Regions from separate parts of the Enterobacter sp. SM3 genome, predicted to be linked through region 2. Evidence: predicted binding sites of a transcription regulator. Region 2 holds the regulator's gene; each other region holds the start of a gene.

Region 1 (7,516 bases), 610 kb from region 2:
GCGTCCGGTACTGCGTGGTGACGTTGAGCTCAAGCTCGCCGTGCCGCGCGTCATCGCCCTGAAGCCGCGCGTGATGCAGAAATCCTACGGCGGCAACTACGACCGCAAGCTGTTCGCCAAACTGCGCAAGCTGCGTAAAGCCATCGCCGACGAAGAAAACATTCCTCCTTACGTGGTGTTCAACGACGCGACGCTGATTGAGATGGCCGAGCAGATGCCGCTCAGCGCCAGCGAGATGCTCAGCGTCAACGGCGTGGGGACGCGCAAGCTGGAGCGCTTCGGTAAAGAGTTTATGGCGCTCATCCGCTCTCACGCCGATGGTGATGATGAGGAGTAGTCAGCCGGGCGAAAAAGTGCCAGGATGATGACTCACTGAATTATTTCCCCGCGAGTTAATTATGTTGATGCTATTTCTCACCGTGGCGTTAGTGCACATCGTTGCGCTGATGAGCCCCGGCCCAGACTTTTTCTTCGTATCACAAACGGCCGTTAGCCGCTCCCGCAAAGAGGCGATGATGGGCGTGCTCGGTATCACCATGGGCGTTATGGTCTGGGCGGCCGTTGCGCTGCTCGGTCTGAACCTTATCTTGGCGAAGATGGCCTGGCTGCATAACATCATCATGGTCGGCGGCGGGCTGTACCTGTGCTGGATGGGCTACCAGATGCTGCGCGGGGCGCTGAAGAAAGAAGAGAAAAAGCCGGAAGAGCCAAAGGTGGAGCTGGCAACGGGCGGCCGCAGCTTTGTAAAAGGGCTGCTGACCAATCTGGCAAACCCAAAAGCGATTATCTATTTCGGCTCCGTGTTCTCGCTGTTTGTCGGCGATAGCGTCGGTGCGGGCGCACGCTGGGGCATCTTCCTGCTGATCGTTGTTGAAACCTTTGCCTGGTTTACCATCGTGGCCAGCCTGTTTGCCTTACCGGCGATGCGCCGCGGCTACCAGCGTATCGCGAAGTGGATTGACGGCTTCGCCGGCGCGCTGTTCGCCGGCTTTGGCATTCATCTCATCATTTCTCGCTAAGCGTGACGTGCTGACGCAAGCAGCGCGCCAACCAGCATAAACAGCGAGCCAAAGACTTTATTCAGGGCCTTCATCTGCTTAGGCCCTTTAATCCACGCCGCAATTCGCTGCGCCAGCGTCGCGTAACCAATCATCACGATGATATCGACGATAATGGTGGTCGCACCCAGCACCACGTACTGCATCACCTGGGGCTGGTGCGGCACGATAAACTGCGGGAACAGCGCGGCGAGGAAAACGATGCTCTTCGGGTTGGTCAGGTTGACGAACACCGCGCGCTTAAACAGATGGCCGCGGTTTTGCGTCTGAGCGAGCGTATTCAGGTTGATGGAGCCTGCCGCGCGCCACTGCTGGATACCGAGCCAAATCAGATACGCTGCCCCGGCCCATTTCAGCACCTCAAAGGCCAGCACGGAGCGGGAGAACAGGGTCCCCAGACCAATCCCGACCAGCACAATATGAATGCCCAGCCCGGTCTGCAAACCGGCAATCGACGCCGCCGCACCGCGATAGCCATGGTTGATGGAGGTGGTCATGGTGTTAATGGCGCCCGAGCCCGGTGAAAGACTAAGGATGATGGATGTCAGCAGGTAAGCGAACCACCACTCGAAGGTCATTTGAAACTCCCGAATCGTCTGTTTTTATGCCACAATACGCTATTGTTGAGTCATTTTGTGACCGGTTACGAAAAAACGATATTCCTTGGCTTAGGTGAGTAGAAACCCGATGTTTCAGCAGAAAAAGGACTGGGAAACACGAGAAAACGCATTTGCTGCTTTCTCCATGGGGCCGCTGACCGATTTCTGGCGCCAGCGTGAGGAAGATGAGTTTACGGGCGTCGGTGAAATTCCGGTACGCTTTGTGCGTTTTCACGATAAGAAAAATGACCGGGTCATTGTGGTCTGCCCCGGGCGTATTGAGAGCTATATCAAATACGCCGAACTGGCCTATGACCTGTTCCATCTGGGCTTCGATGTGTTGATTATCGATCACCGCGGGCAGGGGCTTTCTGGTCGCCTGCTATCGGATACGCATCGCGGCCACGTGGATAACTTCAGCGATTACGTCGACGATCTCGCCGCGTTCTGGCAGCAGGAGGTCGAGCCTGGCCCCTGGCGGAAGCGCTATATTCTGGCGCACTCAATGGGCGGCGCGATTTCAACGCTGTTTTTACAGCGCCACGCGCACCAGTGCGACGCCATTGCGCTCACCGCGCCGATGTATGGCATCGTCATGCGTTTTCCTGACTGGATGGTGCGTCATATTCTTGACTGGGCTGAGGGCCATCAGCGCATTCGAGAAGGCTATGCCATCGGGACGGGGCGCTGGCGTGCACTGCCGTTTGCGATGAACGTGCTGACCCACAGCCGACAGCGCTATCGTCGTAACCTGCGTTTTTATGCCGATGAACCGCGCCTGCGCGTGGGTGGCCCGACCTATCACTGGGTGCGGGAAGGTATTCTTGCCGGTGAGCAGGTGCTGGCTGGCGTCGGCAATGACGACACGCCAACGCTCCTGATTCAGGCTGAAGAAGAGCGTGTGGTGGATAACCGCATGCATGACCGTTATTGCGAACTGCGCGCTGCCGCCGGTCACCCTTGTGAAGGGGGAAAACCGCTGGTCATTAACGGCGCGTACCATGAGATCCTTTTTGAAAAGGACGCTATGCGCTCAGTCGCGCTCAACGCCATTGTTGAATTTTTCAACAGGCATAATTGATTTTTGTTTTCCACCAGAGGTTGAAATCCCTATGTACCAGGTTGTTGCATCTGATTTAGATGGCACGCTGCTTTCCCCCGACCACACCCTCTCGCCTTACGCGAAAGAGACCTTAAAACTCCTGACCGCCCGTGGCGTGAACTTCGTGTTTGCCACCGGTCGCCACCACGTGGACGTGGGGCAGATCCGCGATAATCTGGAAATCAAATCGTACATGATCACCTCCAACGGTGCCCGCGTGCACGATACCGACGGCAACCTGATCTTTACCCACAACCTGGATCGCGATATTGCCGCCGATCTGTTCGGCGTGGTGCACAATAATCCGGATATCGTCACCAACGTTTATCGCGACGACGACTGGTTTATGAACCGTCACCGCCCGGAAGAGATGCGTTTCTTCAAAGAAGCCGTATTCCAGTACTCACTGTACGAGCCGGGTCTGCTGGAGCAGGAAGGGATCAGTAAGGTGTTCTTCACCTGTGTAAACCATGAGGAATTGCTGCCGCTGGAGCAGGCGATCAACGCCCGCTGGGGCGATCGCGTCAACGTGAGCTTCTCAACCCTGACCTGCCTGGAAGTGATGGCGGGGGGCGTCTCCAAAGGTCACGCGCTGGAAGCCGTCGCGAAACGTCTGGGCTTCGAGCTGAAGGACTGTATCGCCTTTGGTGACGGCATGAACGATGCCGAAATGCTTTCGATGGCAGGCAAGGGCTGCATTATGGAGAATGCGCACCAGCGTCTGAAAGATCTGCACCCGGAGCTGGAAGTGATCGGCACCAACGCAGACAACGCGGTGCCGAAGTATCTGCGCAAACTGTTCCTTGAATAATCTTCATTTGGTTGTTTATTGCTCAGATGTCAACTAAAGAGTTCGCTACAATGCCTCTCCTTCTTTTTGAGAGACAAGCATTGTGGCGCTACTCATTATCACCACTATCCTGTGGGCCTTCTCCTTTAGCCTGATTGGCGAATACCTTGCCGGTTCGGTCGACAGCTACTTCTCGGTGCTGATGCGCGTGGGGCTGGCGGCGCTGGTGTTCCTGCCGTTTCTGCGCACGCGCGGGCAATCGCTGAAAACGATTGTGCTGTACATGCTGGTGGGGGCGATGCAGCTCGGCATCATGTATCTGTTTAGCTTCCGGGCCTACGTCTACCTGTCTGTCTCCGAGTTCCTGCTCTTTACCGTGCTGACGCCGCTCTATATCACGCTGATTTACGACCTGCTCAGCAGACGCCGCCTGCGATGGGGATACCTGCTGAGCGCGGCGCTGGCGGTGATCGGCGCGGCGATTATTCGCTATGACAAAGTCAGCGATCACTTCTGGACCGGGCTGATGTTCGTCCAGCTCGCCAACATCAGTTTTGCCATCGGCATGGTGGGCTATAAGCGCCTGATGGAAACCCGTCCGATGCCGCAGCATAACGCGTTCGCCTGGTTTTATATGGGCGCCGCAATTGTCGCGGTGGCAGCGTGGTTTATGCTCGGTAACCCGCAAAAACTGCCGACCACCACCGTGCAGTGGGGCGTTCTGGTTTGGCTGGGCGTGGTGGCGTCAGGGCTGGGGTACTTCATGTGGAACTACGGCGCTACGCAGGTAGACGCCGGTACGCTGGGGATCATGAACAACGTGCATGTCCCGGCAGGGCTGCTGGTCAACCTCGCCATCTGGCAGCAACAGCCGCACTGGCCGAGCTTCATTATTGGGGGAGCGGTGATCCTGGCTTCGCTGTGGGTCCATCGCCGATGGGTCGCTCCGCGCTCCGCACAAACGGAAGATGGTCGCACGCGTGGTTCCGCGCTGAGCGAATAAACGCCTCCGTAATCGGCTGACGCTGCTCGCCATCGCGCACGGCGGCGTACAGTCGGCTCCACAGTCCTTCACCCAGGGTTTTGGTCTGTACCAGACCCTGGCGTTCAAAACTCTCCACCACCCAGTGCGGCAGCGCCGCGATACCCATTCTGGCCGCCACCATCTGAATCAGCAGCAGCGTGTTATCCACGCTTTTCAACTGCGGGCTAATGCCTGCAGGCTGCAGGAAGTGGCGCCAGATATCCAGACGACTGCGCTGGACCGGATAAATCAGCAGCGTTTCTGTCGCCAGGTCTTCCGGCGTGATGCGCGTTTTGGTCGCCAGCGGATGGTCCGGCGCCAGCACCAGGCGCACTTCATAATCAAACATCGGCGAATAGTGCAGGCCGCTTCGCGGCAGGATGTCAGAAGTCATCACCAGGTCCAGCTCGCCCTGCTGCAGCGACGGCTGCGGGTCAAAGGTCACGCCGGATTTGAAGTCCATCTCCACCTGCGGCCACTTCTGGCGGAAGTTCTCAAGCGCGGGGGTCAGCCACTGAATACAGCTGTGGCACTCAATGGCGATACGCAGCTTGGTCTGCTGCGGTTCGTTACACGCCTGCAGCGCGCTGGCGATTTGCGGCAGTACCTGATTCGCCAGTTGAAGAAGAATTTCACCCTGAGGCGTAAAGCGCAGGGGCTGGCTCTTACGCACAAAAAGACGGAAGCCGAGGCGTTGTTCCAGATCGCTGAACTGGTGAGAAAGGGCGGACTGGGTCTGGTGCAGCGTGGCCGCAGCCGCCGCGAGCGAGCCGCAGTTCCGCAACGCTTGTAGCGTTTTCAGGTGTTTTATCTCGATCATGAAAGTCCTTCACTTCGCCATGAACATATTGCGCTTGAGGAATATACAGTACCTGCCAATTATAGATGTGTAAACATCTGGACGTCTAAATAACGAATTTCACAAGGGGCATACCATGACAATCCGCAATCACACTCTCGGTTTCCCTCGCGTTGGCCTGCGTCGCGAGCTGAAAAAAGCGCAAGAAAGCTACTGGGCGGGGAACGCCACCCGTGAAGAGCTGCTGGCGGTGGGGCGCGAGCTGCGCGCCCGCCACTGGGAGCAGCAAAAACAGGCGGGTATTGACCTGCTGCCGGTGGGCGATTTCGCCTGGTACGACCATGTTCTGACGACCAGCCTGCTGCTTGGCAACGTGCCGGCTCGTCATCAGAACAAAGATGGATCGGTAGATATCGATACTCTGTTCCGCATCGGCCGCGGCCGCGCGCCAACGGGTGAGCCAGCGGCAGCGGCGGAAATGACCAAGTGGTTTAACACCAATTATCACTATATGGTGCCGGAGTTCGTGAAAGGCCAGCAGTTCAGGCTGACCTGGACGCAGCTTCTGGACGAGGTGGACGAAGCGCTGGCGCTGGGTCATCAGGTGAAGCCCGTATTGCTGGGGCCGGTCACCTACCTGTGGCTGGGCAAAGTGAAAGGTGAGCCGTTTGACCGACTCAGCCTGCTGAAGGATATCCTGCCGGTCTACAAACAGGTGCTGATTGAGCTGGGCAAGCGCGGCATTCAATGGGTACAAATCGACGAACCGGCGCTGGTGCTTGAGTTGCCGGAGGCGTGGCTCGATGCCTTCAAACCGGCGTATGACGCGCTCACCGGGCAGGTGAAGCTGCTGCTCACCACCTATTTCGAAGGCGTGACGCCGAACCTGAAGACCATTACCGCGCTGCCGGTACAGGGCCTGCACGTTGACCTCGTTCACGGTAAAGATGATGTGGCGGAGCTGCACAAGCGCCTGCCAGCGGACTGGCTGCTTTCCGCCGGGCTGGTTAACGGTCGCAACGTCTGGCGTGCCGATCTCACCGAGAAATATGCACAAATCAAAGACATCGTCGGCAAACGTGAGCTTTGGGTGGCCTCTTCCTGTTCCCTGCTGCACAGCCCGATCGATCTGAGCGTGGAGACCCGCCTGGATGCCGAAGTAAAAAGCTGGTTTGCCTTTGCCCTGCAAAAATGTGACGAGCTGACGCTGCTGCGCGACGCGCTCAACAGCGGCGACACGGCGGCGATTACCGAATGGAGCGCCCCGATCCAGGCACGTCGGCACTCTGCGCGCGTGCACAACCCGGCGGTGGAAAAACGTCTGGCGGCCATCACCGTCCAGGACAGCCAGCGCCAGAGCCCGTATGAGGTGCGTGCCGAAGCGCAGCGTGCCCGTTTCAACCTGCCCGCCTGGCCGACCACGACTATCGGCTCTTTCCCGCAAACCACGGAGATCCGCGGTCTGCGTCTGGACTTCAAAAAGGGCAATCTGGATGCGAATCACTACCGCACCGGCATCGCGGAACACATCAAGCAGGCGATTATCGAGCAGGAACGCCTGGGGCTGGACGTGCTGGTGCACGGCGAGGCCGAGCGTAACGACATGGTGGAATACTTCGGTGAGCACCTGGACGGCTTTGTCTTTACCCAGAACGGCTGGGTGCAGAGCTATGGCTCCCGCTGCGTGAAGCCGCCGGTGGTCATTGGTGACGTCAGCCGCCCGGAAGCGATCACCGTGGAGTGGGCGAAGTATGCCCAGTCCCTGACCGACAAGCCGGTAAAAGGGATGCTGACCGGTCCGGTGACCATTCTCTGCTGGTCGTTCCCGCGTGAAGACGTGACCCGTGAAACCATCGCCAAACAGATAGCCCTGGCGCTGCGTGATGAAGTGGCGGATCTGGAAGCGGCAGGTATTGGCATCATTCAGATTGACGAGCCTGCGCTGCGTGAAGGTCTGCCGCTGCGCCGCAGCGACTGGGATGCCTACCTGCAGTGGGGCGTGGAAGCGTTCCGCATTAACGCCGCGGTGGCGAAGGACGACACGCAGATCCACACCCACATGTGCTACTGCGAATTTAACGACATCATGGATTCGATTGCCGCGCTGGACGCCGACGTGATCACCATCGAGACCTCGCGTTCGG
Region 2 (7,516 bases):
GTGTTTTTACCAGAACATGATAAAGTGGGGGTTTTCCGTCCTATAACATCCGGGGTGCTACATGGATAAGTCCACAAAAGAGCTGTTAGCGCAGGCCGAAAAGCTGTGCGCGCAACGCAATGTGCGCCTGACTCCGCAGCGCCTTGAAGTATTACGTCTGATGAGCCTGCAGCAGGGTGCTATCAGCGCCTACGATCTGCTCGACCTGCTCCGCGAAAGCGAGCCGCAGGCGAAGCCACCGACGGTGTATCGCGCCCTGGATTTCCTGCTTGAACAAGGGTTCGTGCATAAGGTTGAATCCACCAACAGCTATGTGCTGTGCCATCTGTTCGATCAGCCCACCCACACGTCGGCGATGTTTATCTGTGACCGCTGCGGCGTGGTGAAAGAAGAGGCTGCGGAAGGCGTGGAAGATATTATGCATACGCTGGCGGCGAAAATGGGTTTTGCCCTGCGTCATAACGTGATTGAAGCGCACGGGCTGTGCTCTGCCTGCGTGGAAGTGGAAGCCTGTCGCCATCAGGATGCGTGCCAGCACGACCACTCAATTCTTGTGAAGAAAAAGCCGCGTTAACGGCAAAAGAAAAGGCGGCTTAGAGCCGCCCTGTGGGTTATTCAGCGTTACCAGCGGTAGTCGTTACGGGTTTCCCAGTCTTTGACTTCGTTTTCCGCCTGATCTTTCGCGTAGCCGTAACGTTCCTGAATTTTACCGACAAGCTGATCGCGTTTACCTTCAATGACGGTCATATCGTCATCAGTCAGCTTACCCCACTTTTCTTTCGCTTTACCTTTGAACTGCTTCCAGTTGCCGCCGATTTCGTCTTTATTCATCATCGTGTCCTCTTAGTTAAGCGTCGGGTCGTAACGTCCGTTACGTTCTTTTCTGCTGGACGTGATAATTATTGTAGTTAAGGATTCGGCAGTTGATTTCATATTCGGAATCTTTAACCGTCACGATATATCGTGACGTGAAGAGAACCAGGTATTGTTTTGCCAGTGGCGGTGCCAGATAAAAGCCAGCGATATCCCTCGCAGCGAGAGGAAAACGGCCAGGGCCAGCCACAAACCGTGATTACCCAGCCAGGGAAGCGTCAGTAGCGTCAGGCCAAACCCTGCCGCCGCGACCGCCATGCTGTTGCGCATTTCCGCTCCGCGCGTCGCACCAATAAACATGCCGTCCAGCAGATAACACCAGACGCCGACCACCGGTAATATGACTTGCCAGATGAGATAGTGACTCGCCAGTTCGCGCAGCGCAGGGATAGACGTTAGCAATGCAACGATCTGCTCACCCAGGCAGGCGTAAACCAGGCCGAACGCCAGCGCCACCAGTCCCGACTGACGGCAGGCTGCCCGCCAGACGTCCCGAAGCTGCCCGCTTTCGCGCGCACCGTACGCCTGCCCGGAATGCGCTTCTACCGCATAGGCAAAACCGTCCAGCGCGTAGGCGGTAAAGGTCAGTAGCGTCATCAATACCGCGTTGACCGCAACGATTTCTGGCCCCAGTCGAGCCCCGAATACCGTCAGCGCGCCGAAGCAGAGCTGAAGCAGCAGCGAGCGCAGCATGATGTCACGATTAAGTGCCAGCAGCTTACGGATATTGCCGCGCCATGCGGTTTTGAGCAGCGCCAGGGAGATGCCGCGCATCGCCAGCACGCGCCAGACCATCCACAGGCCAATAATAAAGGTTCCGTACTCGGCAATCGCCGTCGCCAGCGCCGCGCCCTGCACATTCATATGCAGACCCATGACCAGCCAGACATCCAAAACGATATTGAGCAGGTTACCCACCACCAGCAAAATGACCGGCGCACGGGCGTACTGAACGCCCAGTAGCCACCCCAGCAGAACCAGGTTAGCCAGCGACGCGGGCGCGCTGAGCCAGCGGATTTCAAGGAAACGTCGCGCCTGCGCCAGTACCGCCTCGCTGCCGCCAACAACATGGAGTGCAAGGTCGATCAGAGGCGTACGTAATAAAACGATTAACGCCCCCGCGCCAAGCGCAAGGATCAGCGGCTGCACCAGCGCGCGCGCCAGACGCAGCGGATCTTTTGCGCCATAAGCCTGTGCCGTAAGCCCGGTGGTGCTCATACGCAAAAAGAGCAGCAGCATAAACAGGAAGCTGGTTGCCGTCGCGCCAATCGCCACGCCGCCAAGATAAACAGGCGAATCAAGGTGACCAATAACGGCAGTATCGACCAGACCGAGCAAGGGAACGGTAATATTGGAGAAAATCATCGGCAGAGCAAGACGCCACAATGCCTTATCGGATGCCGTCAGCAGTGACATGAAAAATACCGGGAGTGGAGAATGAAGCAGGCTACAGCGGCGCCATAGCCTGTCAGGAAGAGGTTACAGCCATTCGCCGTTGCGAATGACCCCAACCGCCAGTCCTTCGATAGAGAAGTTGTGTTCGCGGAGATCGACCACAATCGGGGAGAACTCATTGTTTTCAGGCAGTAGCTGAACGGTGTTCCCCTGTTTTTTCAAACGCTTGACGGTGACTTCATCATCAATGCGTGCGACAACCACCTGGCCGTTACGCACATCCTGCGTTTTGTGCACCGCAAGCAGATCGCCGTCAAGAATGCCGATGTCTTTCATCGACATACCGCTGACGCGCAGCAGGAAATCAGCGCTCGGTTTGAACATGGCCGGATCGACCTGGTAGTGGCCTTCAATATGCTGCTGTGCCAGTAAAGGCTCACCGGCAGCAACACGCCCCACCAGCGGAATGCCCGTCTCTTCTTCCACCAGTAGGCGGATACCACGTGACGCGCCTGAAACAATCTCAATCACGCCCTTACGCGCCAGCGCTTTGAGGTGTTCTTCGGCAGCATTCGGAGAACGGAAGCCCAGACGCTGCGCGATTTCCGCACGCGTGGGTGGCATACCCGTCTGGCCGATATGATCCCGGATGAGATCAAACACCTCTTGCTGCCTGGTCGTTAACGCTTTCATTCCGCCCCCTGGGTGTATATACAGTTATGCTGTGAGTATATACAGTCAAAGGCGATTTTGGAACCAAAAACTGCACAAAAAACCAGGGACTTAATTATTCCTCGAGGCTCATCGGAAATGTGACCAAAGCAGCGTGACCCAGGTGATTACGGCAGTGATAATCGCCAGCAACACGGCAGCAGAGCCCATGTCTTTTGCGCGGCCAGAAAGCTCGTGGAAATCTGAACCAATGCGATCAACAACAGCTTCAATAGCGCTATTAAGAATTTCCACTATCATCACCAGAAGCACGGAACCGATAAGAAGTACGCGGGTAATAGCATCAACATCAAGGAAACAGGCGATGATCACCGCGATGATAGCGGCGACGCCCTCCTGGCGAAAGGCGGCTTCGTTGATCCACGCGGCACGGAACCCTTTCCATGAATAGCCGGCGGCTTTGATGATACGCGTTAACCCAGTGGTATTATTGGCCATTAAAAGAACCTTTTATGAAAAAAAGCGTCAGTAACAGGAACTGTAGCGCGTTTCGCTACAGCCTGAAGTATGACGGGTAACAACAGAAATTTTGCGCGCTTTCTGTTATCCTTGCGCCGCAATTGCATTATTAACCAGAGGCTTTACATCGTTTATGTCCGGCTGGCCACGAATTTACTACAAATTACTTAATTTACCATTAAGCATCCTGGTAAAAAGCAAGTCTATCCCAGCGGAACCCGCGCTGGAATTGGGGCTCGATACGTCGCGTCCTATTATGTACGTTTTGCCTTATAACTCGAAGGCAGACTTACTAACGCTTCGCGCCCAGTGTCTGGCGCATGACTTACCTGACCCGCTTGAACCGCTAGAAGTTGACGGCACTTTACTGCCGCGCTACGTGTTCATTCACGGTGGACCGCGCGTGTTTACCTACTACACGCCAAAAGAAGAGTCCATCAAGCTGTTCCATGACTATCTCGACCTGCACCGCAGCAACCCCGATCTGGATGTGCAGATGGTGCCGGTATCGGTGATGTTTGGTCGTCGCCCGGGCCGTGAAAAAGGTGAAGAGAACCCGCCGCTGCGCATGCTTAACGGCATCCAGAAGTTCTTCGCGGTCTCCTGGCTGGGACGCGACAGCTTTGTGCGTTTCTCCCCTTCCGTTTCGCTGCGTCGAATGGCGGACGAGCACGGCACCGACAAGATCATCGCGCAGAAACTGGCGCGCGTGGCGCGTATGCACTTCGCCCGCCAGCGCCTGGCTGCCGTAGGGCCGCGTCTCCCGGCGCGTCAGGATCTGTTCAACAAGCTGCTGGCCTCCAAAGCGATTGCCCGCGCCGTCGAAGACGAAGCGCGCAGCAAGAAAATATCGCATGAGAAAGCCCAGCAGAACGCCATTGCACTGATGGAAGAGATTGCAGCGAACTTCTCATACGAGATGATCCGCCTGTCCGATCGTATTCTCGGCTTTACCTGGAACCGCCTCTACCAGGGCATCAACGTTCATAACGCCGAGCGCGTACGCCAGCTGGCGCATGACGGCCATGAGATTGTCTATGTTCCCTGCCACCGCAGCCACATGGACTACCTGCTTCTTTCCTATGTGCTCTATCATCAGGGGCTGGTACCGCCGCACATTGCTGCCGGTATCAACCTGAATTTCTGGCCAGCAGGCCCGATTTTCCGCCGCCTGGGCGCCTTCTTTATCCGTCGTACCTTCAAGGGCAACAAGCTCTACTCCACCGTGTTCCGCGAGTATCTGGGCGAGCTGTTCAGCCGCGGCTATTCTGTGGAGTACTTCGTCGAAGGCGGTCGTTCCCGTACCGGACGCCTGCTCGATCCGAAGACCGGCACGCTGTCGATGACCATTCAGGCGATGCTGCGCGGAGGAACCCGTCCAATCACGCTGGTGCCAATCTACATTGGCTATGAGCACGTGATGGAAGTGGGCACGTACGCCAAAGAGCTGCGCGGTGCGACCAAAGAGAAAGAGAGCCTGCCGCAGATGCTGCGCGGCTTAAGCAAGCTACGCAATCTCGGTCAGGGCTATGTGAACTTTGGCGAGCCGATGCCGCTGATGACGTACCTGAACCATCACGTTCCCGAGTGGCGCGAATCCATCGATCCTATCGAAGCGATTCGTCCAGCCTGGCTGACGCCAACGGTTAACGGCATCGCGTCCGAGCTGATGGTGCGCATTAACAACGCCGGTGCGGCTAACGCCATGAACCTGTGCTGTACGGCGCTTCTGGCTTCGCGTCAGCGCTCGCTGACCCGCGAACAGCTCACGGAGCAGCTGGATTGCTATCTGGACATGATGCGCAACGTGCCGTATTCCGTTGATTCAACTGTGCCTTCTGCTACCGCCAGTGAGCTTATCGATCACGCGTTGCAGATGAACAAGTTTGAAGTCGAAAAGGACACGATCGGCGACATCATCATTCTGCCGCGCGAGCAGGCAGTTCTGATGACGTACTACCGCAACAACATCACCCATATGCTGATGCTGCCGTCGCTCATGGCGGCCATCATCACCCAGCATCGCCGTATCTCGCGTCAGGAACTCTTGCGTCACGTTGATACGCTCTACCCGATGCTGAAAGCGGAGCTGTTCCTGCGCTGGAGCAAAGATGAGCTGGCGGGCGAACTGGATAAACTGACGGAAGAGCTGCGTCGTCAGGGGCTGATTACCGTCTCAAACGACGAGCTGCACATCAATCCTTCACGCTCCCGCACCCTGCAACTGCTGGCGGCCGGCGCGCGCGAAACGCTGCAGCGCTACGCCATAACGTTCTGGCTGCTGAGTGCGAACCCGTCTATCAACCGCGGTACGCTGGAGAAAGAGAGCCGGACGCTGGCACAGCGCCTGTCCGTTCTGCACGGCATTAACGCCCCTGAATTCTTCGACAAAGCGGTCTTCAGCTCTCTGGTGCTGACGCTGCGTGACGAAGGCTTCATTAGCGATACGGGCGATGCCGAGCCGGAAGAGACGCTGAAGGTGTACCAGATGCTGGCAGAGCTGATCACTTCGGACGTGCGTTTAACGATTGAGAGCGCGACGCAGGGCGAGTGATGTGAAAAAGCCGGGTGGTGGCTTCACCTGACCCGGCCTGGCGTTCTGCATAATATAAAGGCCCGGTAAGCGCTAACGCTACCGGGCCTTATTTTTGAGCCTTGTTAAATCACCGCATTCAGCTCAGCAGCGTAAAGGCAATCATCCCGACAATCGCACCCGTCGTGCCGAGGATGGTTTCCATCAGCGTCCAGGTTTTCAGGGTTTGCGCTTCGGTGGCGCCGGTAAATTTACCGAACAGCCAGAAGCCCGCGTCGTTAACGTGAGAGACCACAATCGAACCGCCCGCGATACAGATAGACAGCGCGGCCATCTGCGCACCGGAGTAGTTCAGCTGTTCAATCACCGGCATCACCAGACCCACGGCGGTTAAACACGCCACGGTTGCGGAACCCTGGATGATACGCACCGCCGCGGCCAGTACGAAGCAGGTTACCGCAATCGGCAGGCCCATCCCGGTCAGCGCTTCGCCCAGAGCCGGACCCACGCCGGAATCCACCAGCACCTGCTTGAACACGCCACCGGCACCGATCACCAGCAGGATAATACCCGCAGGCTGCAGCGCGGCACCGCAGATCTCCATCACTCGGTCTTTTGGCATCCCCTGACGCATCGCCAGGCCGTAAATCGCCACCAGACAGGCCACCAGGATCGCCGTGAACGGGTGGCCGATGAACTCGAACCATTCGTAGGCGCTGGAACCCACCGGCACAAAGCGCGCGGCGATGGTTTTCAGACCCACGAGAACCAGCGGGAGCAGGATCAGCGACAGGCTGAAGCCGAAGGACGGCATTTTGCCCTCGCCCAGGTGCGGCTCGGTGACGTCATCCGGAATGTGCAGCTCAACGTAACGGCTGATGAAGTTGCCCCACAGCGGACCGGCAATAATCATCCCCGGAATTGCCGCGCATAGGCCGATCAGGATCATCCAGCCAAAGTCAGCGTGCATCTGGGACGCCAGCAGCATCGGCGCAGGCCCCGGCAGCAGAAACGCTGCGGCCGCCGCCACGCCCGCAAACAGCGGAATAACCAGCTTCACGAGGTTAGTGCCGGTATGGCGCGCCATGGAGAACGCGACGCTTATCAGCAGCACAACGGCCACTTCGAAGAACAGCGGCAGCGCGCAAATCAGGCCAGCCAGGCCAATCGCGTAGTGCGCACGGCTGTGGCCGAAGGATTTCAGCATCTTGACGGCAATCTGGTCGACCGCGCCCGTCTCGTGCAAAATCTTGCCAAACATCGCGCCAAGGGCGACCACAATCGCCAGGAAGCCCAGCGTACCGCCCATCCCTTTTTCCATCGTCGCGGCGATCTTGTCGAGCGGCATACCGGAAAAGAGACCTGCACCTATAGAAACCACCATCAAAGCAACAAAAGCGTGCATGCTCGCCTTCATCACTAAAAACAGCAGCAGCAACACGGAACCCACTGCTGTTAAAACTAGCGTTAATGTACTCAAAACTTACTGCCTTTTATTAATGACCTCGATGGTGCTGGCAACAA
Region 3 (7,516 bases), 1.3 Mb from region 2:
CGCTCCTGGATACGTTCGTCCATCTCCTGGGCAGCCTTGCGGCCAAAGGCCAGAAGCAGAATTTGATCGGCGACCGCTTCCCCGGTCGTCAGCAGCCAGCCGGCACGCGCCACCAGCACCGACGTTTTACCGCTACCGGCCCCCGCCAGCACCAGCAGCGACTGCTCGCCGTTAACTACCGCGCGCGCCTGGGCCGGGTTGAGCGGTGAAGATTCTACCGTACTGAAAAAGTCGGCGTATTGGGTGAGCATGGCGTCCGTCCACGCCTGGTTATGGGCAAGACGGCTTTTATCCTTATCATTCAGCCAGGCCTGACACTGGCGCCAGGCGTCCCGACAGTTGTCAAACTCGTCGAGACGCGTCACGGAGAGCGGCAGCGCCGAGAGTGCCTGTCGGATCTTTTCCTGCAGCCCGGCGGTCTGCTGACGGGTCAGCCACGCGTGTTGCGCGTTGCTTTGCGCGATATCGTCCAGCACCTGCTGGAGCACCTGGGCGGCAATCACGCTCATATCCTGGCTCCACTGCTGCCAGAGCGCGTTCAGGTGATGATGGAAACGCTGGGTTTCCGCCCACTCGGTGCCGTGAAGACGCACGACTTTATCGTCAGGCAGAACGAACTCCAGCTCGCCCCACACCAGCCCGCGTTTGCAGTGGATAGCCAGAAGCTGGTTAAACGGAATAAGGTATTCGTGGCGTTCCCCGGAGACTTTCACCCCGGCATTAAGGAGAACAACCCTGTCGTAAGGGTGTTGCGCCAGGCGTTTGCCTAACGACGTTGCTTTCAGTTCCATGTTCCGCCAAATCCACGAAGAGATAATTTACCTGACAGTTTAACTGCCAGTTTTAAGGTGCTCCAGCCTAAAAAAACGTTACAATCATTGGGCGTTAATTTTATCGAAAGGAAGTGAGGGTTTATGCGTACCGTTCTGAATGTGTTGAATTTTGTGCTGGGCGGTTTTGCCACCACCCTTTCCTGGCTTTTTGCCACGCTGGTGAGCATCGTCCTGATTTTCACGCTTCCCCTGACCCGTTCCTGCTGGGAAATCACAAAACTCTCCTTAATCCCCTACGGGAATGAAGCCATCCACGTTGACGAGCTGAATCCGGAGAGCAAAAACGCCCTGATGAATACGGGCGGAACCCTGCTGAACATTCTGTGGCTGATTTTCTTCGGCTGGTGGCTGTGCATCATGCATATTTTTGCCGGTATTGCACAGTGCATCACGATTATTGGCATTCCGGTGGGGATCGCGAACTTTAAGATCGCCGCCATCGCCCTTTGGCCCGTCGGCCGCAGGGTTGTTCCGGTAGAAGTGGCCCAGGCGGCGCGTGAAGCAAACGCTCGTCGTCGTTTTCAGTAAATAAGGACCGGCCGCGTTTATGCTAAGCCCACTGCTTCGCCGTTATACCTGGAACAGCACCTGGCTATACAACGTCAGGATATTTATCGCGCTTTGCGGCACGGTTGCCCTGCCCTGGTGGCTGAATGATGTCAAGCTCACCATTCCACTCACGCTGGGGGTGGTGGCCGGGGCGCTGGCGGACCTGGACGATCGGCTGGCCGGGCGTTTACGTAACCTGGTCATTACGCTTGTCTGCTTTTTCATTGCGTCAGCGTCCGTTGAGCTGCTTTTCCCGTGGCCCTGGCTGTTTGCCCTGGGCCTTACGCTCTCAACCAGCGGGTTTATTTTGCTGGGCGGCCTCGGACAGCGCTATGCCACCATCGCTTTTGGTGCATTGCTGATCGCCATCTACACCATGCTGGGCGTTTCCCTGTACGACCAGTGGTACCAGCAGCCGGTTCTGCTGTTGCTGGGCGCCATCTGGTATAACCTGCTGACGCTAACCGGTCATCTGATCTTCCCGGTTCGCCCTCTGCAGGATAACCTTGCCCGCAGCTTTGAGCAGCTAGCCCACTATCTGGAACTGAAATCCCGGCTGTTCGACCCGGATATCGAGGAAGAAAGCCAGGCTCCGCTCTACGATCTGGCGCTGGCAAACGGCCAGCTGGTCGCCACCCTTAACCAGACAAAAGCCTCTCTGCTTACCCGTCTGCGCGGCGATCGCGGCCAGCGCGGAACCCGAAGGACCTTACACTACTATTTTGCCGCCCAGGATATTCATGAACGCGCCAGCTCTTCACACGTTCAGTATGCTGCCCTGCGCGAGAAGTTCCGCTACAGCGACGTCATGTTCCGCTTCCAGCGCCTGCTGTCCATGCAGTCCCAGGCGTGCCAGCAGCTCTCACGCTCCATTCTGCTGCGCACGCCCTATCAGCATGATCCCCGCTTTGAACGCGTATTCAGCCACCTTGATGCGGCGCTCGACCGCGTTCAGGCCAGCGGAACGTCACCGGAGCACATCAAAGCGCTGGGCTTTCTGCTGAACAACCTGCGGGCGATTGATGCTCAACTGGCGACAATTGAGTCCGAACAGGCGATGGCGCTGCCGGGCAGTGAGGTGGAAAACCAGCTTGCTGATGACAGCGTGCACAGCGTTAGCGATATGTGGCTACGGCTGAGCCGCAACTTTACGCCGGAGTCAGCTCTCTTTCGCCACGCGGTGAGAATGTCGCTGGTGCTGTGCGTGGGTTATGCCTTTATTCAGATAACCGGGCTGCACCACGGCTACTGGATCCTGCTGACCAGCCTGTTCGTCTGCCAGCCGAACTATAACGCCACCCGACACCGCCTTGCGCTGCGTATTATCGGCACGCTGGTTGGCGTCGCGATCGGCCTTCCGGTGCTCTATTTTGTGCCCTCCATTGAAGGTCAACTGATTCTGATCGTGATCACCGGCGTGCTGTTCTTTGCGTTTCGCAACGTGCAGTATGCTCACGCCACCATGTTCATCACGCTGCTGGTGCTGCTCTGCTTTAACCTGCTGGGTGAAGGGTTTGAAGTCGCCCTGCCCCGCGTGATCGATACCCTGATTGGCTGCGCGATTGCCTGGGCCGCGGTCAGCTTTATCTGGCCGGACTGGCGTTTCCGCAATTTGCCGCGCGTGGTAGACAGGGCGATGAACGCCAACTGTCGATACCTTGACGCTATCCTGGAGCAGTACCACCAGGGGCGCGATAACCGCCTGGCTTACCGGATAGCACGTCGCGACGCGCACAACAGTGATGCAGAACTGGCCTCCGTTGTCTCTAACATGTCTACGGAGCCTCGCGCCACGGCGGAGATCCGTGAGACCGCGTTCCGCCTGCTCTGCCTGAACCATACGTTCACCAGCTATATTTCGACGCTGGGTGCCCACCGTGAGAAACTCACCAACCCGGGTATTCTCAACCTGCTCGATGACGCCGTCTGCTATGTTGATGATGCGCTTCATCACCGTCCAGCCGATGAGCCCCGCGTTCAACAGGCACTGGATGAACTGGCTCAACGCATTGCGCATCTTGACCCAGGAAACGACAGCAAAGCGCCGCTGGTTCTTCAGCAGATAGGCCTGCTTATCGCTCTGCTGCCTGAAATTTGCCGGCTGCAACAGCAAATCGCTACCTGGAGGAGTGATTCTCCTGTGGCTCAGGCAGCGCATTAAACCACTCCGTCAGCTCCCGGCGAATGCCAGCCGGGAGTGCCGCCTCATGCAGCCCTTCGATTGCCCCTTCCAGCGCAAAGAGAACTTTAATACTGAGCGCTTTGTTTTTTGCCCGCATCTTTAGCCAGCTCGCTCTGGCACCCAGCTCCCGCAGCGTTTCCTCGTTGGTAATGCCTGCTTCAAAGAGCAAGACTTCAAGCTGAAAGGTCAGGTTTGGCAGATCCTTGAGTCGGTTTCGCTGATGGCGTTGATAGCGTTCTTTTCTTGCCGCACTGAGCGCAAACGAGGAGAGCTGAAGCAACCGCTCCCTGTCCTGCCATAATCCGTCATCCACACGATAATAGTTGAGCAGCACCGGGCGGCCTCGCTTCATCAACGTCAAAAATGAAGAGGCATTCTTTACACAGTATTTCGCACTCTCCTCACAGGCGCGAAGATAAAGCTCGCCATCGGACACCATGGCAAAAACCGCATCATCCACCGCCAGGGTGTAGCCTCCAAACAGCGCGCGATGATGTATCTCGCCCAACGGGGAGAGGTATTCCTGGGATTTATAAATCCGTTCATAAGATATCTTTTTCATGATATTTCCCTTAAAAATCATAACGTAACAACGAAATTTCTTACTAGCGGATCCGTTAGCAGGAAAATAGGCAACTTATCGCCGTTGAGCAAGATGATTTTACGAGGGGCATCAAGATTGAATGAATTTTGCGAGTCGCTTTCCGAAAATGAGGTTGATCTTTATGCATTCAGGGGTTACTGTATATCCATACAGTAACTACAGGGCTGGAATGAATATGCACACTTCAGGCTATGCAAATCGCTCAACTTCTCTCTCTTCTACCGCAGGCAATGTCGCGCAGAATTCCGTCGAGCGTGTTTCCACGGGGCTTATCAGTGAAGTGGTTTATCGTGAAGACCAGCCCCTGTTGACGCAACTTCTGCTGTTGCCATTATTGCAACAGCTTGGTCAGCAATCACGCTGGCAGCTTTGGCTCACCCCTCAGCAAAAACTGAGCCGTGAGTGGGTTCAGTCCGCAGGCCTTCCGCTCACCAAGGTCATGCAAATTAATCAGCTCTCGCCGTGCGATACCGTGGAGTCGATGATCCGCGCGTTACGCACCGGAAATTACAGCGTGGTGATTGGATGGTTACCGGAAGAATTGACGGAAGAGGAACATTTCCGTCTGACAGAAGCAGCTGAAGAAGGGAATGCGATCGGGTTCATTATGCGTCCGGTTCGATCGGATTCTTACCGCAGAGGACAACTTTCTGGGCTAAAAATTCACTCGAATTTGTATCATTGAGTGAAATTAAGATTTTTCCTGGAATTTTTTTTGACTACAAGATGGCATTAAAGTTCCCTGACTGAAAATTGCGGCAAGGCTTGTCTGGTGCGGTTCTCCTTAATTTTATTGCACAAAATTCGTTCGAAAAATGTTAAATAATCGGTATACGGAACTTTTTTTTTCATATGCCTGACGGACTTCACACTTGTAAGTTTTCAGCTACGTTGTAGACTTTACATCGCCAGGGGTGCTCGGCCTAAGCCGAAGATATCGGTAGATTTATATTTGACCACGCCCCCCGGTGAAGGATTTAACCGTGATTCTCTCCTGAGACTTTCATGGCGAATTTTGGATGATAACGAGGCGCAAAAAATGAAAAAGACAGCTATCGCGATTGCAGTGGCACTGGCTGGCTTCGCTACCGTAGCGCAGGCCGCTCCGAAAGATAATACCTGGTATGCAGGTGGTAAACTGGGCTGGTCTCAGTTCCACGACACCGGCTGGTACAACAGCAGCCTGAACAATGATGGCCCAACTCACGAGAGCCAGCTTGGTGCAGGTGCGTTCGGTGGCTATCAGGTTAACCCGTATGTTGGTTTTGAAATGGGTTACGACTGGTTAGGTCGTATGCCATACAAAGGCGACACCATCAACGGCGCTTTCAAAGCACAGGGCGTTCAGCTGACCGCTAAACTGGGCTACCCAATCACTGACGATCTGGACGTGTACACCCGTCTGGGCGGCATGGTATGGCGCGCAGACTCCAGCAACAACATCTCTGGTGACAACCATGACACCGGTGTTTCCCCAGTATTCGCTGGTGGCGTTGAGTGGGCTATGACCCGTGACATCGCTACCCGTCTGGAATACCAGTGGGTTAACAACATCGGCGACGGCAACACCGTTGGTGTTCGTCCAGACAACGGCATGCTGAGCGTAGGTGTTTCCTACCGTTTCGGCCAGCAGGAAGAAGCAGCACCAGTTGTTGCTCCAGCGCCAGCTCCAGCTCCAGAAGTACAGACCAAGCACTTCACTCTGAAGTCTGACGTTCTGTTCAACTTCAACAAAGCGACTCTGAAACCAGAAGGCCAGCAGGCACTGGATCAGCTGTACACCCAGCTGAGCAACCTGGATCCTAAAGACGGTTCTGTAGTGGTTCTGGGCTTCACCGACCGTATCGGTTCTGACGCTTACAACCAGAAACTGTCTGAGAAACGTGCTCAGTCTGTTGTTGATTACCTGATCTCTAAAGGTATCCCAGCTAACAAGATCTCCCCACGTGGTATGGGCGAATCTAACCCAGTTACTGGCAACACCTGTGACAACGTGAAAGCTCGCGCTGCACTGATCGACTGCCTGGCTCCAGATCGTCGCGTAGAGATCGAAGTTAAAGGCATCAAAGACGTTGTAACTCAGCCAGCGGCATAAGTTATCGTCTTATAAAAAAACCCCGCCATGCGGGGTTTTTTATTGTCTGCAGAAAAGAAAAATCTACTTTTTACCCAACAGAGCCTGAAGGTCGTTCTTCAGCGTCGACATCTGATTGGCGTACTTCTCTTTATGTTCGGCATCCTCAATCAGCTGCACGATGGTTTCCGAAAGCGTTTTGCCCCGTCGTTGTGCCAGCCCGGCCAGGCGTTGCCAGACAACGAACTCCAGGTCGATTGATTTTTTGCGAGTGTGTTGATGCTCAGCATTAAAGTGCCGTTTGCGTCGCGCGCGGATAGTTTGCTTCATCCGGTTTAACAACGCGGGATTGATGTGTTTCTCAATCCAGCTGTTAACCTGTACCGGTTCATTTTCGAGGGTCAGCAAAATATCCACGGCTTCTTGCGCAGCGCTGGCTTCGATGTAGCAGGTGATCAGCTCCCCTTCACGGTGCTTTTTGACCAGGTACTTCCATTTCCAGCCGCTTTCGAGATTTTCCAGTTGTTGATATTTCATTGCGATCTCAGTGTTACCACGTAACTCTGTTCAGAATATCAGTTTTTTAGCAATCTGCTGAAAAGAAATCATATCCTGTGAGTGAATGCAGCCAATCGCCCTGTCGAAATACCCAATCCTGCTTGGGTACAGCCCCCCGCTTACGGTATACTCCACGCTTTTACATCTGACTAAAAAACATCAACTTTGACCATTACGAAACTTGCATGGCGTGACCTTGTTCCGGATACCGAAAGTTACCAGGAACTGTTTGCACAGCCCGAACTCGCAAAAGAACACGAATTCATCCTTAGCGATACGCAGCCTCGTTTGCATTATGCGCTGGAGCAGGTGTTAAGCCCATGGGCAACAGCGCCCTTCATGCTGCTCAAGGCCCCGGAAGAAGCGGAGTACCTGACGCTGCTCGGAGATGCCGTACGTCAGCTGAAGCCGGAAGCGAACGCAGTTTTTGGTGGCCAGTATCGTATTGCGGGACATGATGTCACTTTCGAACTGGCGACGCAGGCCGATGGTCGTTTTGCCGCTAAGGGTGAAGTGATTACCGCGAACTGGGCCGAGGCGGAACAGCTCTTTGGTTGTCTGCGCCAGTTTAACGGTGAACTTTCGCTGCAGCCGGGGCTGGTACATCGCGCAAATGGCGGTGTTCTCATCATCTCACTGCGTACCCTTCTCTCGCAGCCGCTGCTGTGGATGCGTCTGAAAACCATCGTGCACCAGCAGCGTTTCGACTGGGTGGG

The links. Region 2 encodes LexA, which represses DNA repair genes until DNA is damaged. Its sites were predicted from a motif close to TNCTGTATGTACATACAGNA; they were not measured.
Region 1: metR (HTH-type transcriptional regulator MetR) is a predicted target of LexA. The motif match lies at 5,425-5,444, and genes of this name have one in related genera.
Region 3: sulA (SOS-induced cell division inhibitor SulA) is a predicted target of LexA. The motif match lies at 4,304-4,323, and genes of this name have one in related genera.

The regions. Positions count from the first base shown of each region.
Region 1 is NZ_CP099971.1:4,614,910-4,622,425, reverse strand. It holds gene recQ (ATP-dependent DNA helicase RecQ) at 1-337, shown strand, start outside; gene rhtC (threonine export protein RhtC) at 399-1,019, shown strand; gene rhtB (homoserine/homoserine lactone efflux protein) at 1,016-1,636, opposite strand; gene pldB (lysophospholipase L2) at 1,746-2,738, shown strand; gene yigL (sugar/pyridoxal phosphate phosphatase YigL) at 2,770-3,570, shown strand; gene GVO84_RS21705 (carboxylate/amino acid/amine transporter) at 3,653-4,552, shown strand; gene metR (HTH-type transcriptional regulator MetR) at 4,440-5,393, opposite strand; gene metE (5-methyltetrahydropteroyltriglutamate--homocysteine S-methyltransferase) at 5,509-7,516, shown strand, end outside.
Region 2 is NZ_CP099971.1:355,640-363,155, reverse strand. It holds gene zur (zinc uptake transcriptional repressor Zur) at 62-574, shown strand; gene GVO84_RS01570 (CsbD family protein) at 622-831, opposite strand; gene dinF (MATE family efflux transporter DinF) at 952-2,289, opposite strand; gene lexA (transcriptional repressor LexA) at 2,353-2,961, opposite strand; gene GVO84_RS01555 (diacylglycerol kinase) at 3,070-3,438, opposite strand; gene plsB (glycerol-3-phosphate 1-O-acyltransferase PlsB) at 3,593-6,013, shown strand; gene gntU (gluconate transporter) at 6,132-7,472, opposite strand; gene gntK (gluconokinase) at 7,476-7,516, opposite strand, start outside.
Region 3 is NZ_CP099971.1:1,646,110-1,653,625, reverse strand. It holds gene helD (DNA helicase IV) at 1-791, opposite strand, end outside; gene GVO84_RS07610 (YccF domain-containing protein) at 915-1,361, shown strand; gene yccS (YccS family putative transporter) at 1,381-3,543, shown strand; gene GVO84_RS07600 (TfoX/Sxy family DNA transformation protein) at 3,500-4,126, opposite strand; gene sulA (SOS-induced cell division inhibitor SulA) at 4,344-4,853, shown strand; gene ompA (porin OmpA) at 5,208-6,263, shown strand; gene matP (macrodomain Ter protein MatP) at 6,327-6,779, opposite strand; gene GVO84_RS07580 (AAA family ATPase) at 6,966-7,516, shown strand, end outside.